Regions from separate parts of the Lactiplantibacillus sp. B652 genome, predicted to be linked through region 1. Evidence: predicted binding sites of a transcription regulator. Region 1 holds the regulator's gene; each other region holds the start of a gene.
The links. Region 1 encodes NrdR, which represses ribonucleotide reductase genes. Its sites were predicted from a motif close to ACACNATATATNGTGT; they were not measured.

Region 1 (3,216 bases):
TGATTCAAATTTTTGCGATTCATTAACGTCCGGAGTGTTTCTGAGATATTCTCCATGCTTTAGTCCTCCTTTTCTGAATTTGTCTCGAGCTTGGCGAGTCGTGCCGCTAATTGCTGGCGTTGTTCTTCCGACAGTTGCTTGTTGGGCTTGTCCGGCTGAGCTTCGCCGGCCTGTTGTTTCTGGGCCCACTTCGGCATCACTTCTTTGCGGGTTGGCCGGGCATTCGACTTACGCCGCGGTGTCGAGGTCTTCGGCCGCTGACGTTGCTTCAAGTAGGCCAACGCCGCTTCTGGCGTGTTGACGCCATGTTGTTGCCAGTCATTGGCGACCGTTTCTATCAAACTTCGATTGAGCGCAGCCAACTCCCGGTTTTGGAGCAAGTAATAAATGACGATGTTGATGACCGAATTCGGTAACACGCCCCTACTGATCAAGTCATGGACCAGCCGATTTTCACCACTTGTCACAAAGCCGTGCTTTTCTGCCTTCACCGCCGCCAAAAAATCGTACGGCGCGGCCTGCTTCGCAACATCGACCAGTTGCTGTTCCGCCTTAGAAAGTTGTGCCGTTGAAGCTGGCTGCCGGGTTGCCTTACTAGAATTGGCCGCCGTAGTGGTTGGTTTAGTCGACTGATCGGTCGTTGCTTCATTTGTCGTCGTCCGAGTTGGCGTGGTTGGCCGCTCATACCGGCGTGCGATCAACAGTTTCAACTGGTTCTCGTCAAATTGTCCAGTCGTCAAACTGGCAACTTCACTGATCAGCTTGGCCATCTCGATCTCACTGATGCCATAAACCCGACTTTCCGTAACGATAAGTTGGCGCGAACTAGCCACTTGTTTCAAGTCAACGTAATTTTGCTTCAAGATTTGACCTAATAATTGCCAATCGAAGTCATCATCACTGAGTACTGGTGATTGATCTTCAGCTGGCTCATTGGCAGCCAGCTGTGCCCGCACCTGCTGGACAGGGCGTGGCGTGGTCGTGACTTTATGACCATCAATATGAAATACCTCGAGGATATTAGCCGTCACGTCCTTTGCCGCCGTCAGATCCACCGGTTGCGTGGCAAAATCACTAGCCAACTGTTGGTAGCGTAATTCACCCACGGTATCGAGTAATAAAACGCTCAACAGGTCATCCGCAAAGAATTGTAAGGCTAGTTGCGGTGCCTGCAAGCGATAAATATACAAAGTGCCGAGCTCATCTTGTTGGTAATAACTCCGTAACAGCCCCGTCGCCTCTAGTTTACGACGTGCTGCCAATACGGTCGGTAAATCGGCGTTCAAAATTCCTAGCAATTCCGCATGACTACGACGATTACTCAGTTCGTTTTCACTGCTTTGTAAGCTTCGCAGCGCGGCATACAAACTATATGCCAGTGGCCCGATCAACGGTAAATACAGCTCCGCTAAAACCGCTTGCTGGGCGGCGCTCAACGCTGGGGCTTGTGGGACCACCAGTCCTGATTTGGGCGTCAATGGTTCTTCATTTGGCATCTTGTTCACCATTCTTTTGACCTAATCTTTTTTACGTTTTGGCGCGTGCTCGGTCTTCGCTGACGGTTTCGCCAACTTGACCTTGTCACGTTCCATCATATCTTGGAGTTCGTTCAAGAAGACGTGCATATCCTTGAATTGGCGATAAACACTAGCGAAGCGAATATAAGAAATTTCATCAATATCCGCGAGTTGTTCCATCACGTACTCACCGATCACTTGGCTAGAAATTTCATTTTCACCCAGCGACCGGACTTTATTTTCAACATCATCAACGACCCCAGTCATGGTTTCCATGCTGACTGGGCGTTTTTCGGCGGAGCGAATAATCCCTCGTAAGACCTTCTCACGATTGAATTCTTCACGGGCACCATTTTTCTTGATCACTAATAACGGGGTCGCTTCGACCCGTTCAAACGTCGTAAATCGGAAACCACAGTTTTCGCATTCCCGCCGACGCCGGATGACGCGACCGTCATCAGTCGGTCGACTGTCAACCACACGGGAGCCATTATGATGACAATGTGGACATTGCATAGCTTTCACACCCCTTGTAACAAGTCACAATTATTTTTATTAAACAGTCATAGTTTCTAGCCATTTTAACACGGCGGCTTCAGTTTTATCAACGGTTGAACCGTTATCAATCACCACGTCCGCCCACGCGGCCTTTTGCGCCAATGGCAGCTGACTCGCAATTCGTGCCTGGGCCGCTTGCTTTGACAGCTGGTTGCGCGCCATCAAGCGTTTTAGTACGATGGCCGGTGGTGCAGTCACGACGACAACCTGGTCACAGATATTCTGCCAGCCACTCTCATAGAGTAACGGCACGTCTAGAATAATCGCCGTTGGATTCGACTGGCCTGCCGCAACGATGGCTTCAAACATCGCATATTGAATCGGCAAACTGGTGATGGCCGTCAAATCCTGCAAGGCGGCCGAATCATTAAAAACTAACTGACCAAGCCATGGGCGATTGAGTGAACCATCCGCCAATAATGCGTCCGGCCCAAACTTAGCTGCGATTTTCTGCGTCGTGGGTTGTCCTGGTCCTTCGACCGCCCAGGCGATTTTGTCAGCATCCACGATAGGTAAATACTGCGCTAATAACTTAGAAACGGTTGATTTTCCAGTCGCAATTCCACCGGTCAACCCGATTAATTTCGTCACGGTGATCACCTACAATCGTTGTTCAAGGGGACAGAAATGTGTCCCACGCTGCGCGACCTTGATCTTCTCAATCATCGTGCCACACCGCTCACAAGGTTCGCCTTCACGACCATAGACATGCAGGTGATTCTGAAATTGACCGGCCTCACCAAACGCCGTTGAGAACGAGTGTACCGTCGTTCCGTGTCCTTTGATGGCTAATGCCATTTCGGTAATAATATTGTCGCGCAACGTTGCAATTTCATCGGCTGTCAGCGAATTAGCTGGCCGCATCGGATGAATCTTGCTCATCCACAACGTTTCATCCGCATAAATATTGCCGATGCCCGCAATCTTACTCTGGTCCAGTAAGAGCGGCTTGATCATTTTCTTGGAATGTTCAAGCGTCGCAGTCAGATAAGCCAAGGTCAGTTGGTCAGCGACCGGCTCCGGCCCAATCGTGCGTAGCCCAGCCACCGACAGCTCCTCACCAGTCGGCACCAACGTCATCCGCCCAAATTTACGGGTATCGTTATACAGCAAGTCCCGGTCGTCCGTTAAATGAAAAACG
Region 2 (3,216 bases), on a different contig from region 1:
ATCCGCTCTTCAAAAATCTCCCAGAACAGCTGTTGATCTCCATGAGCAGCGAGTGCGATGCGTGGCAAGTTGACCGTTACCACGCCCAAGTTCATCCGACCAGAGTTGACTTCCACCCCGTTCTCGTCACGCCAGCCTTGCAAGAAGGAACGGCAGCCCATCGGTGTCTTGAAGCTCCCAGTCAATTCCTTGATTTTGTCATACATCAACAAATCTGGATACATCCGCTTCGTCGAACATTCGATGGCCAGTTCCTTAATATCATAATTCGGGTCGTTGGGACTGAGATTCAGGCCGCGCTTCATCGTAAAGATTAATTTGGGAAAGATTGCGGTCCGATGTTCCTTACCGAGACCCTTGATTCGAATCTGGAGAATCGCCTTTTGAATCTCGCGTTCGATCCAGCTCGTCCCTAAACCAAAGTTAACGGTCGTAAACGGCGTCTGCCCTTGTGATGAATATAATGTATTGATTTCATATTCCAAGGCCTGCATTGCATCGTAGATATCCTTTTTCGTCTTGGCCTTAGCATAGGCTTCGCGCTGGTCTTCAGCGACCCACTTTTCAGCATCCGCCAAGTGTTTTTGATAATTAATGGCCGCATAGGGGGCTAACAACTGGTCGACCCGGTTGGCAGAACAACCACCGTATTGCAGCGACGCAACGTTGGCAATAATCTGGGCCATCTGGGCTGTAGCGGTTTGAATCGACCGTGGCGAGGCAACTTCCGCATTACCAATCTTATAGCCGTTCTTGAACATGCCGTCAAAGTCAATCAGACAGCAGTTCGTTTCAGGCGTGACCGGTGAATAATCGAGGTCATGCCAGTGAATATCACCACGTAAATGGGCCTTAGCGACTAGATCTGGCAACATCTTCAGACCTAGTGCCCGACTAGCAGCGCCGGCTTCCAAATCACGTTGGGTATTAAAAACCGTACTATCTTTATTTGCATTTTCATGCACAACGCTGGCATCGCGTTCGAATAATTTTTCAATCCGTCCCTGCACATTCGTTGCCGCCGCAAAGCGTTCTTGTTCAGCATCAAAGTAGTCTTGATAAGCTTGGGCCGCTTGAGTCAAGCCCTGAGCATTCAAGATCTGCATCAGTGTCGTTCGGAGTTCCCGGGTGTCAATGCCGTCCGCATCCCGATAATAAGCGACTAGGGCTTGCTTAACGACGCGCACCTCATCCTCAGTCGTTAATAACTGGTGTAAGACAAAGTCTAATTTATAGGGGTGAAACTTGGTTTGTGCTCCGCCCCGTTTCGTGACCGGTAGTGGCCGTAATTCGTCTAAAATATCCTTAGTTGTCGTTGTCAGCATCTTATATTCCCCACTTTTCAAAGTCATCAAGTCCATACAATTGATGGTACGTTCCGTTTGAATCAATACTATATATAGTAGCTCATTTTATTAAAAATGCCTATCGCTCAAATTGCCTGATAAATACAGTTGCGTACAGCAAGACTCACTAGCCATCGAATTGGCGTAGTTTTGGAATATTTTAAAATTATTTTCTGTATCAGTTTACACTTTCATTATGAATATTTAGTCAATATTCTTAACCTTCAATCGAACGCCCGTCTTAGTGGCTTTCACGTTTTTTCATGACCAAAAACGGTCGAGATCATTCGCCGCCAATTAAGCACAATACAATCAAATCGCTTAAAATTAATTATTTCACGATGAGTATGACAATTTAGTTTAAATAAGATGACATATTCGCTATAATGGTGAATAAGCCCTACAGGGGAAAATGGGCATTTGGAGGAGAGAATAATTATGCAAAAAATTAGAGGCATAATTGTGGGATTACTGCTTAGCGGTCTACTCGCCGGGTGCCAATCAAAGACATCACCTACCGCTAAGCCGGTTCAACCAACAACGTCAACAGTCCATGCCGTGCAATCCGTCACGTCCCGCGACTTTTTAGGACGCTGGGTGAGCAAAGATCCCGCAACGAGCCTATATCTGAATACCGAACACCAGCTTGGCTTGTTTCAAGCCGGTAAATCACCTGCGCGCAACCATACTGATTTCAAGCTGGATGAGACGCAGCTGACTGTAAAAATCAAGCAGGCGACCGCCGTGCTAACACTCAATAATGCCAACAGTATGACGCTCGATTATCAGGGAACGGCGACAACCTTGGTCAAAGACCCGAACTGGCGACCGAACCGGAGTAAGATACCAACCACGACGACTCAGGCCTTAAAGACCAGCAGCCTCACGCCAACTTTTAAAGTTAATAATTAAGGACTTAGTACACCCCACGCGATTCTGTCTGCGTGGGGTGTTTTGAGCTCACACCTGCGAACGGCTTGCTTCTCGGTGAACCGCTCCCTATAATTGAACTAATAAACCCACGATATGGAGGAACTGATATGATTCGACCCATTGTTCACGATCCTGCCGCATTAAGTGTCCCCGCGACGATTGCCACCCCGGCCGACGCACCGGTCGTCACCGACTTACTGGAAACACTGGCCGCGCACACGGATAACTGCGTCGGCATGGCCGCCAACATGATTGGCGTCAACAAACAGATTATCGTTGTCCAACTCGGCCCATTTGCGATTGCAATGATCAATCCTAAAATTATTGACCACCATGGTGCTTACGAGACAACTGAAGGCTGCTTATCGTTACCAGGCGAACGGTCCACGCAACGTTATCATCAGATTACCGTGAAATATAAAGATCAACATTTCAAGCCCCAACAACAACGGTTCAACGACTTCACTGCTCAAATCATTCAGCACGAATTGGACCACCTAGCGGGAAAACTAATTTAGTTCAGCTTACTGAACAAGCTGGCATTTCAGAGATAGGACTGGTATTATGACCACTTTAACTTATAACGACGACCCCGCGATTCCAGCATTTGCACAACAGCGGCGCCATCAAGCGCACCACGCACTCGGAACTGATATTGACCTGACTTTGTTCGGCAGTGATAGCGACCGTTATTTGACCGCCGCCTGCCAATTGATTGACCAGTATGAGGACCGGCTCACCGTTAATCGCACCGCTTCTGAAGTCATGGCGATCAACCATGCCGCCGGTCAGCATCCGGTTCAAGTCAGCGCGGCGACTTACAGCCTCGTCCACCAAGCCGTCGAACTTAGCCGCCAACACTTCGGCTTTAACGCCTTGATTGGACCTTTAGTGAAGCTCTGGCATATTGGCTTCGATAATGCACACGTTCCTGAAC
Region 3 (3,216 bases), 180 kb from region 1:
ACGATCGTCGCCTGGCTGAACCTCGTCTTCGGTAAGGCCGGTGCCTTCTTCAGCATGGTCTTGCTGGTCCTGCAGCTCGGCGGTTCAGCCGGCACTTACCCGATTCAACTATCCGGCCGCTTTTTCCAGATGATTCACCCGTGGTTACCGATGAGCTACAGCGTTAACGGATTACGACAAACCTTAATGACTGGCAATTCCGCGCTTGGTGAGCTGGGCATCCTGACACTGTTTCTCACGCTATTCGTTGCTTTTACTGGGCTGTTCTTCCTGCGTCGTTACCCACGGCTCGCACAAATTGATTTCGACGACCCGGCTGCCCTCAAAGCGACGCAGAGTAAACTAGCCACGCACATTCAGCGTCGGCTGCGAGCTAAAGCAAGTGATGAACCCGACGTACACTAACTGGATATGATGATTGGTCAGTGCACCGCTTAATATTGACCACCAGTCTAATAACGCCTCAGCACACTTGTGTTGGGGCGTTTTTTGTATCGATTTTGTCAGTAACTGAACGCTTTTCGCGACTAACCGATATACTGGGGTTGATTCGAGCTTGTCGTGCCATGTTCCCGAAGTCTTGAATCCTAGTCACTAGCCACCGATAACGTGCAGCTGTGCTCCCCACCCCAACCCCCGCCTCAAGCACAGCGCCCACCAGATTAGGTCACTATCCAAACGAAACAAATCGTTAGTACGGGCAAAATTCGACCGCGTATGCTGTGGTTAACCACCAATTGCCCCGAAATTCATCTCGTATATCAATTGAGTCAACGTTTGATTTTGGCTATACTGTTATCAGCTAAACAAAAAAGGAGCGCTCGTCACATGATTAAAGAATTTAAGGAATTTATTGCTCGTGGGAACGTGATTGACTTGGCCGTTGGGGTCATTATCGGGTCTGCGTTTACCGCCATCGTCAAATCGTTAACCGATAACTTGATCAATCCGTTGATTGGGATTTTCCTAGGTCGTATCGATTTATCCAACTTAAAAGTCAGTATCGGTGATGCCACCTTCAAGTATGGGTCATTTTTGAATGCCATCATTAATTTCTTCATCGTCGCCATCGTTGTGTTCATTCTGGTGAAAATTATTAATAAAGTCGTTAAAAATGAACCGGAAGAAACTGAGGATGAAGAAGAAGTCGATCTTTCCGCGCAATACTTGGAAGAAATCCGTGATTTATTGAAGGAACAAGCCAAAAAATAGCCCAAAATAGCACCGAAGCAAATTTTTCATTAAAAGTCTATATGGTATTCCAACTTTTTTTGAGATACAATATATTGTGCAATTTTTTATAAAGAGGGGCTATCATGGTGATAATAACAGCAGGAATGATTGGGGTCGGCAAAACCACGTTAACGGGGCTGATTGCCGATCACCTTGGAACGAAGGCATTTTACGAACCGGTTGGCGACAACCCAGTACTGCCACTTTACTATTCGGATCCAAAGAATTACGGGTTCCTATTACAAATCTATTTCCTCAACAAGCGCTTTGCAATGATCAAGAAGGCATTGGCCGATGATAACAACGTTCTCGACCGCTCCATCTACGAAGATGCCCTCTTTACCAAAGAAAACAACGCTGAGGGTAATATTTCTGACACTGAACTGAAAGTTTACTTGCAACTATTAGACAATATGATGACCGAATTAACCGAGCTCCCTAAAAAGGCGCCGGACTTGATGGTCTACTCCGAAACCGACTTCGATACGATCCTCTACCGGATCAAGAAGCGGGGTCGTGACTACGAACAATTCGATAACAATCCTGAACTTGAATCATATTACTACAAGATGTGGACCGCCTACCGCAAGTGGTATGACGAATATGATGCGAGTCCTAAGATGAAGATCGACTTACAACAATACGACTTAGAGAAACCTGAAAATCAACAAGCCGTACTCGCACAAATCGATGCTGAATTGGGTAAGATTCGCAACCCAGCCAGTGTTTAAACATTCTAACGATAAAAAGGAGTGGATTTCCGCCATGGAAATCCACTCCTTTTCTTATGCTGACAATTAATCACAACTATCAATAATTAGTAAGTTCGTTTGAACTAACGTGTCGCGCTTCGAGCTGCGCTTACATGGCCGCTCGTACTTGCTGCGCCAACTCAAAATTATTCGTAATGACCGCGTTAACGGCTGCTGCAAACAATTGTTGCATGACTGCCGGCTCATCAACGGTCCACACGCGTTCTGCAACTTCTTTCACCGGTTGGAAATGCTCGAGATGCACCCCTTCCAAATGTTCATGGGTGGCAAATTCATCTGGATTACCCAAATGTGCAGAGGTCAAAAAAGCGTACTTTTGACTGGCATCAATGGCATAGGCGCGCTTCAAGCTCTTCAAATTGAAGGACGAAAAGACGACCGGATAGACTAAATCTGTCTGTTTGATCATCCGCAGTACGATCCGTTCGATGCCAGGATAGAAGTGGCGGTCGGTCTTGAACTCTAGGTTTAAGTGTACCGGCTCACCACTGACGAGACTCAAAAACTCTTGCAGTGATGGCACGGGTTCTCCGTTAGCCAGCTTGAAGTAACGTAACTGTTTGAAAGTCATATCGGCAATGGCACCCTCACCATCCGTGGTTCGATCGATGCGTTCATCGTGCATGATGACGGGCACCATGTCCTTGGTCAGATGCACATCAAATTCGAGTCCGTCGATATGATGGTTAATGGCGTAGGCGAAGCCCGCTAAGGAATTTTCTGGAAACTTCACGGGCACGCCGCGATGACCGTAAATTAATGACATATTTGGCACGTGGTTTCAACTCTTTTCGATTAATGACGACCGTTTGCACGGTTATTTGATTCTAACACTTGATTGTAGGTATTTTCAGCTGTTTGCAAAGATTTACGAATATCTTGACCCGCAAAAATTTGTTGCATCGCATTTTGAATGGCAGTCCGGGCAGGCACCCATCCGTCCACGAAGACACCTGAGTTGGTATTATTAGGCTTGGTGCGAGCCATTTGATTCCCAGAGACTTCCAGCACTGGTGACTTCTTGAAGAGCTTCTTCAGTGTTGGTTCATCCTTAGCATCCTTATTAACAGCTAAGTAGCCGGTCTTGGCCTGCCAATCCGCTTGGACTTTAGGACTAGTCAAATACTTGGTGAATTCCCATGCCCCGTCTTGAACAGCGCTAGGTTTGTCATTCGCGATCCACAACGCCGCGCCCCCAACGGCGATACCA
Region 4 (3,216 bases), on a different contig from region 1:
GGCCGGCGTCTTACTGAGTGTCTTATCACTTAGCCTCTGTACGCAAAATGTCGCTCGGAGCGTTCACACGAACATGAAACCTGACACATCATTCGCTCAAGGCATCCAAACGTACCCTCAAAATGTCCACACTAAGCTGCAGACCATCGCTAAGTTACAACCGGCATTCCATACCCGGAACCTTGGGCAGCTAATTAAGGCAGCCGATCGTACAGTTCCGGATTATGTGCCCGTTTCCAAAAAAATCTCGACTGACCCTGAAACTTACAAAGTCGTCTATCGCGAATATCGCCAGAACTTCTCTGAACAGCAGCACAACTTCCGCTACCGCGCCGTTCGAGGGGGTATTCAATTAACTTGGCACGCTAAGACGGCTAGGTCACGAGCTGTTCCCGTCGTTGCTTATCAGCGGTCGATCCTAACACTGAATGGTCAACCCTTATCGACAACGCGACTCACACGCCACTGGGTCGGCAATATCAACGTCCACCAGCATCGAGGACGAAATGTGCTCACAATTCGATACAGTTCAAGCATTCTGACCAAGATAAGTAAAATCATTGGTTATACTGCTTGGCTGATTGTGTTTCTCCTGATTCTGCTCTTCAAAACGCCACTAGGTCGCTGGGTAAACAGCTTGATTCAGGCCCGTCAACTAGCTGCAAGCAAATAGTGCCTACTTACAATAAATCACTCAATTTGAAAATGAATGTCTCCCAGCAACGACTAGTCATAATCTGACACTTGCCGCCACTGGGAGGCGTTTTTGTCTGTGTAAATTTGGAGGACTTTTAAATTGATTAAAGCGTTTATTTTACAGCAACGGAACGTAACCAGCTTTCGACCGCTAGTCGTTTGAATTCAAACTGTGCGCTATTCGAGGTGCGAAATAAAATGCGATTCACGGTAATATCCGATTTTGTGCGACGAAAAAAGCACGACCAGCCTAGCCAGTCATGCTTCACACTTACCTAATTAATGATTTAATTCGAACGCTTGATTATGAGTCGCGTCTACACTAGCAGCATCACTAGCCGCTTGTTCTTCGGCCATCAAACGAGCCCGTTCATGCTTGTTGTACCAAGGTGAGACCGTGAAGGCTAAGATATCGTTGATCAAATAAATTGAACTGTTGATAAACATCGCCAACGTTGCGGAACCTTGACGGAACGAAATGAACCAGAGTACCATCTGAGCTAGCCCAGAAGCAATCCACCAGAAGTACTGGTTGTTGTAACGGAGGAAGCAGATGACCCCTGCCGTCAAACAAATGGCGAAACTGATGGCATCGACCCACGGGCGCGGATCATCAGTCAACGCGCCAATGAGGTAACCAGAGATGGCGTAAACGACGAGGGTTGCAGCGATTGCGACGACCCAAGTCTTACCGGTGAACTTCCGAATCTTGGACACCATGTTCACGTTCCAGTTAGCACTCAGTAACACTGGGATATCGAGCGTCACAACGTAGGCTAATTGTTCGCCGATACTTAAGTAGTTTTTGGCTGAAAAACCAACCACGATGAAGCAAGCTGCTGAAATAACACCCAATAATCCATTGACTGATTTGGCGGCGTTAATGGCTAACACGCAAAGAACACCCAAAGTTGTCCCAATAAATGTTAGAATAGACAATGCTGTGATTGGGGCACTGACCAAAGTCATCACTTGACACCCTAAGCTAAAATAGAATAAGTAGTAGTTCTGTTGTGGCCAACCCTTCAGTTGGTGTGATAAGAATTTAAAATAATTACTCAAAATCATGCTCCTCTTTCCGTTCATCATATGCGGTTGTAGGTGTCTAGTTGGCCAACCAGTCACGTCACACTACTACATGTAGTGTTTCCGTTCGAAACAACACAATATATTGTATCATTATCTCAGCCGATGAAAAGAGAAAAATTCCATTTTTATATTAGATTGTTCACAACCAATCCGTTTCCGTCCCGCCAATTTGGCTTTTTTGGCGTGGCAATTTTTTTCGTTTTTTTTAGCGTTAAGTTACCGGAAACGCTATCATTAGCAAGTGCAGACAATGGCTTTTGTCGGACCACCTCGCTTGCAGTATACTGGAGGAGAACAATCTTTTAGCTTTACAATATAATTAATTTTTTGGAGGAACCTCATGATTACGCTTAAATCAGATCGTGAAATCCAAGGGATGCAAGCTGCCGGCGACATTATGGTGGGCTTGTTCCACGCCCTTGAAGATTACATCAAACCAGGTATCACGACTTGGGATGTCGATCACTTTGCTTACGAATACATCACCGCGCACGATGCGACCCCTGGTGAACTTAACTTTGAAGGCTACAAATACTCAACTTGTGTCAGCGTCAACGACATGATTTGCCACGGCTGCCCAAGTAAGGACATCTTAGTTAAGGACGGTGACTTACTAAAGGTCGATACGGTTATTAACTACCACGGTTACCTCAGTGACTCTTGCCACGCCTTCGTTGCCGGGACCCCTGCACCAGAAGTTAAGAAATTAATGGAAGTGACCCACAAAGCGCTATACCTGGGCATCGACCAAGCCGTTGTTGGCAACCGTATCGGTGATATTGGTTGGGCAATTCAAAACTACGCTGAAAACGAAATGGGCTACGGTGTCGTTCGCGAATACATCGGCCACGGCATTGGACCGACGATGCACGAAAAGCCCGACGTTCCTCACTATGGCGAAGCAGGTCACGGTACCCGCTTGAAAGCCGGCATGACCATAACGATCGAACCCATGGTCAACATTGGCGACTGGCGCTCTGGCGAAACTGCCGATGATGGCTGGACCGTTCGGACGTTAGACGGCAGCTTGAGTTGCCAATACGAACACACCTTGGTTGTCACGGATGACGGTCCTAAGATCTTATCTTCATTCGATACCGACTTCGACGCTAAGTATTTATGGCATAAATAATCATCACTTTATTAGATAACGACTAACCGCCTGAACAAGCGACCTTGAACTTGTTCAGGCGGTTTTTGGCTAGATTTACGCATTGTCCTAAGTAATTTGGCATGAATCATGATTAACTCATGTTATTTTCTAAGTTCAAGAGCTGCCAGCTGAGGACCGCTGGAAACGGTGCGAGCTAGCGTAAACTTTCTGTGATAGCTGCGTCTTATTCCGGCTTCCAGCCTGGGATGGTATTCGAAAGGCAGACATGTGCGGACTCAACTTTTTGTTGGATTAGTTGCTGGTTCCTAATGACAGCT

Region 2: the regulator NrdR is predicted to act here: its motif matches at 1,391-1,406, upstream of nrdD (anaerobic ribonucleoside-triphosphate reductase).
Region 3: the regulator NrdR is predicted to act here: its motif matches at 1,277-1,292, upstream of MZO40_RS04580 (deoxynucleoside kinase).
Region 4: the regulator NrdR is predicted to act here: its motif matches at 1,858-1,873, upstream of pnuC (nicotinamide riboside transporter PnuC).

The regions. Positions count from the first base shown of each region.
Region 1 is NZ_JAMSKY010000002.1:244,475-247,690, forward strand. It holds gene dnaI (primosomal protein DnaI) at 1-56, opposite strand, end outside; gene MZO40_RS03885 (replication initiation and membrane attachment family protein) at 60-1,496, opposite strand; gene nrdR (transcriptional regulator NrdR) at 1,518-2,033, opposite strand; gene coaE (dephospho-CoA kinase) at 2,073-2,666, opposite strand; gene mutM (DNA-formamidopyrimidine glycosylase) at 2,676-3,216, opposite strand, start outside.
Region 2 is NZ_JAMSKY010000006.1:172,513-175,728, reverse strand. It holds gene nrdD (anaerobic ribonucleoside-triphosphate reductase) at 1-1,325, opposite strand, end outside; gene MZO40_RS09300 (hypothetical protein) at 1,785-2,258, shown strand; gene MZO40_RS09295 (peptide deformylase) at 2,387-2,797, shown strand; gene MZO40_RS09290 (FAD:protein FMN transferase) at 2,844-3,216, shown strand, end outside.
Region 3 is NZ_JAMSKY010000002.1:419,590-422,805, forward strand. It holds gene MZO40_RS04570 (YhgE/Pip domain-containing protein) at 1-405, shown strand, start outside; gene mscL (large-conductance mechanosensitive channel protein MscL) at 829-1,212, shown strand; gene MZO40_RS04580 (deoxynucleoside kinase) at 1,317-1,964, shown strand; gene MZO40_RS04585 (glycerophosphodiester phosphodiesterase family protein) at 2,095-2,781, opposite strand; gene MZO40_RS04590 (ABC transporter substrate-binding protein) at 2,802-3,216, opposite strand, start outside.
Region 4 is NZ_JAMSKY010000001.1:279,429-282,644, forward strand. It holds gene MZO40_RS01185 (hypothetical protein) at 1-673, shown strand, start outside; gene pnuC (nicotinamide riboside transporter PnuC) at 976-1,764, opposite strand; gene map (type I methionyl aminopeptidase) at 2,126-2,917, shown strand.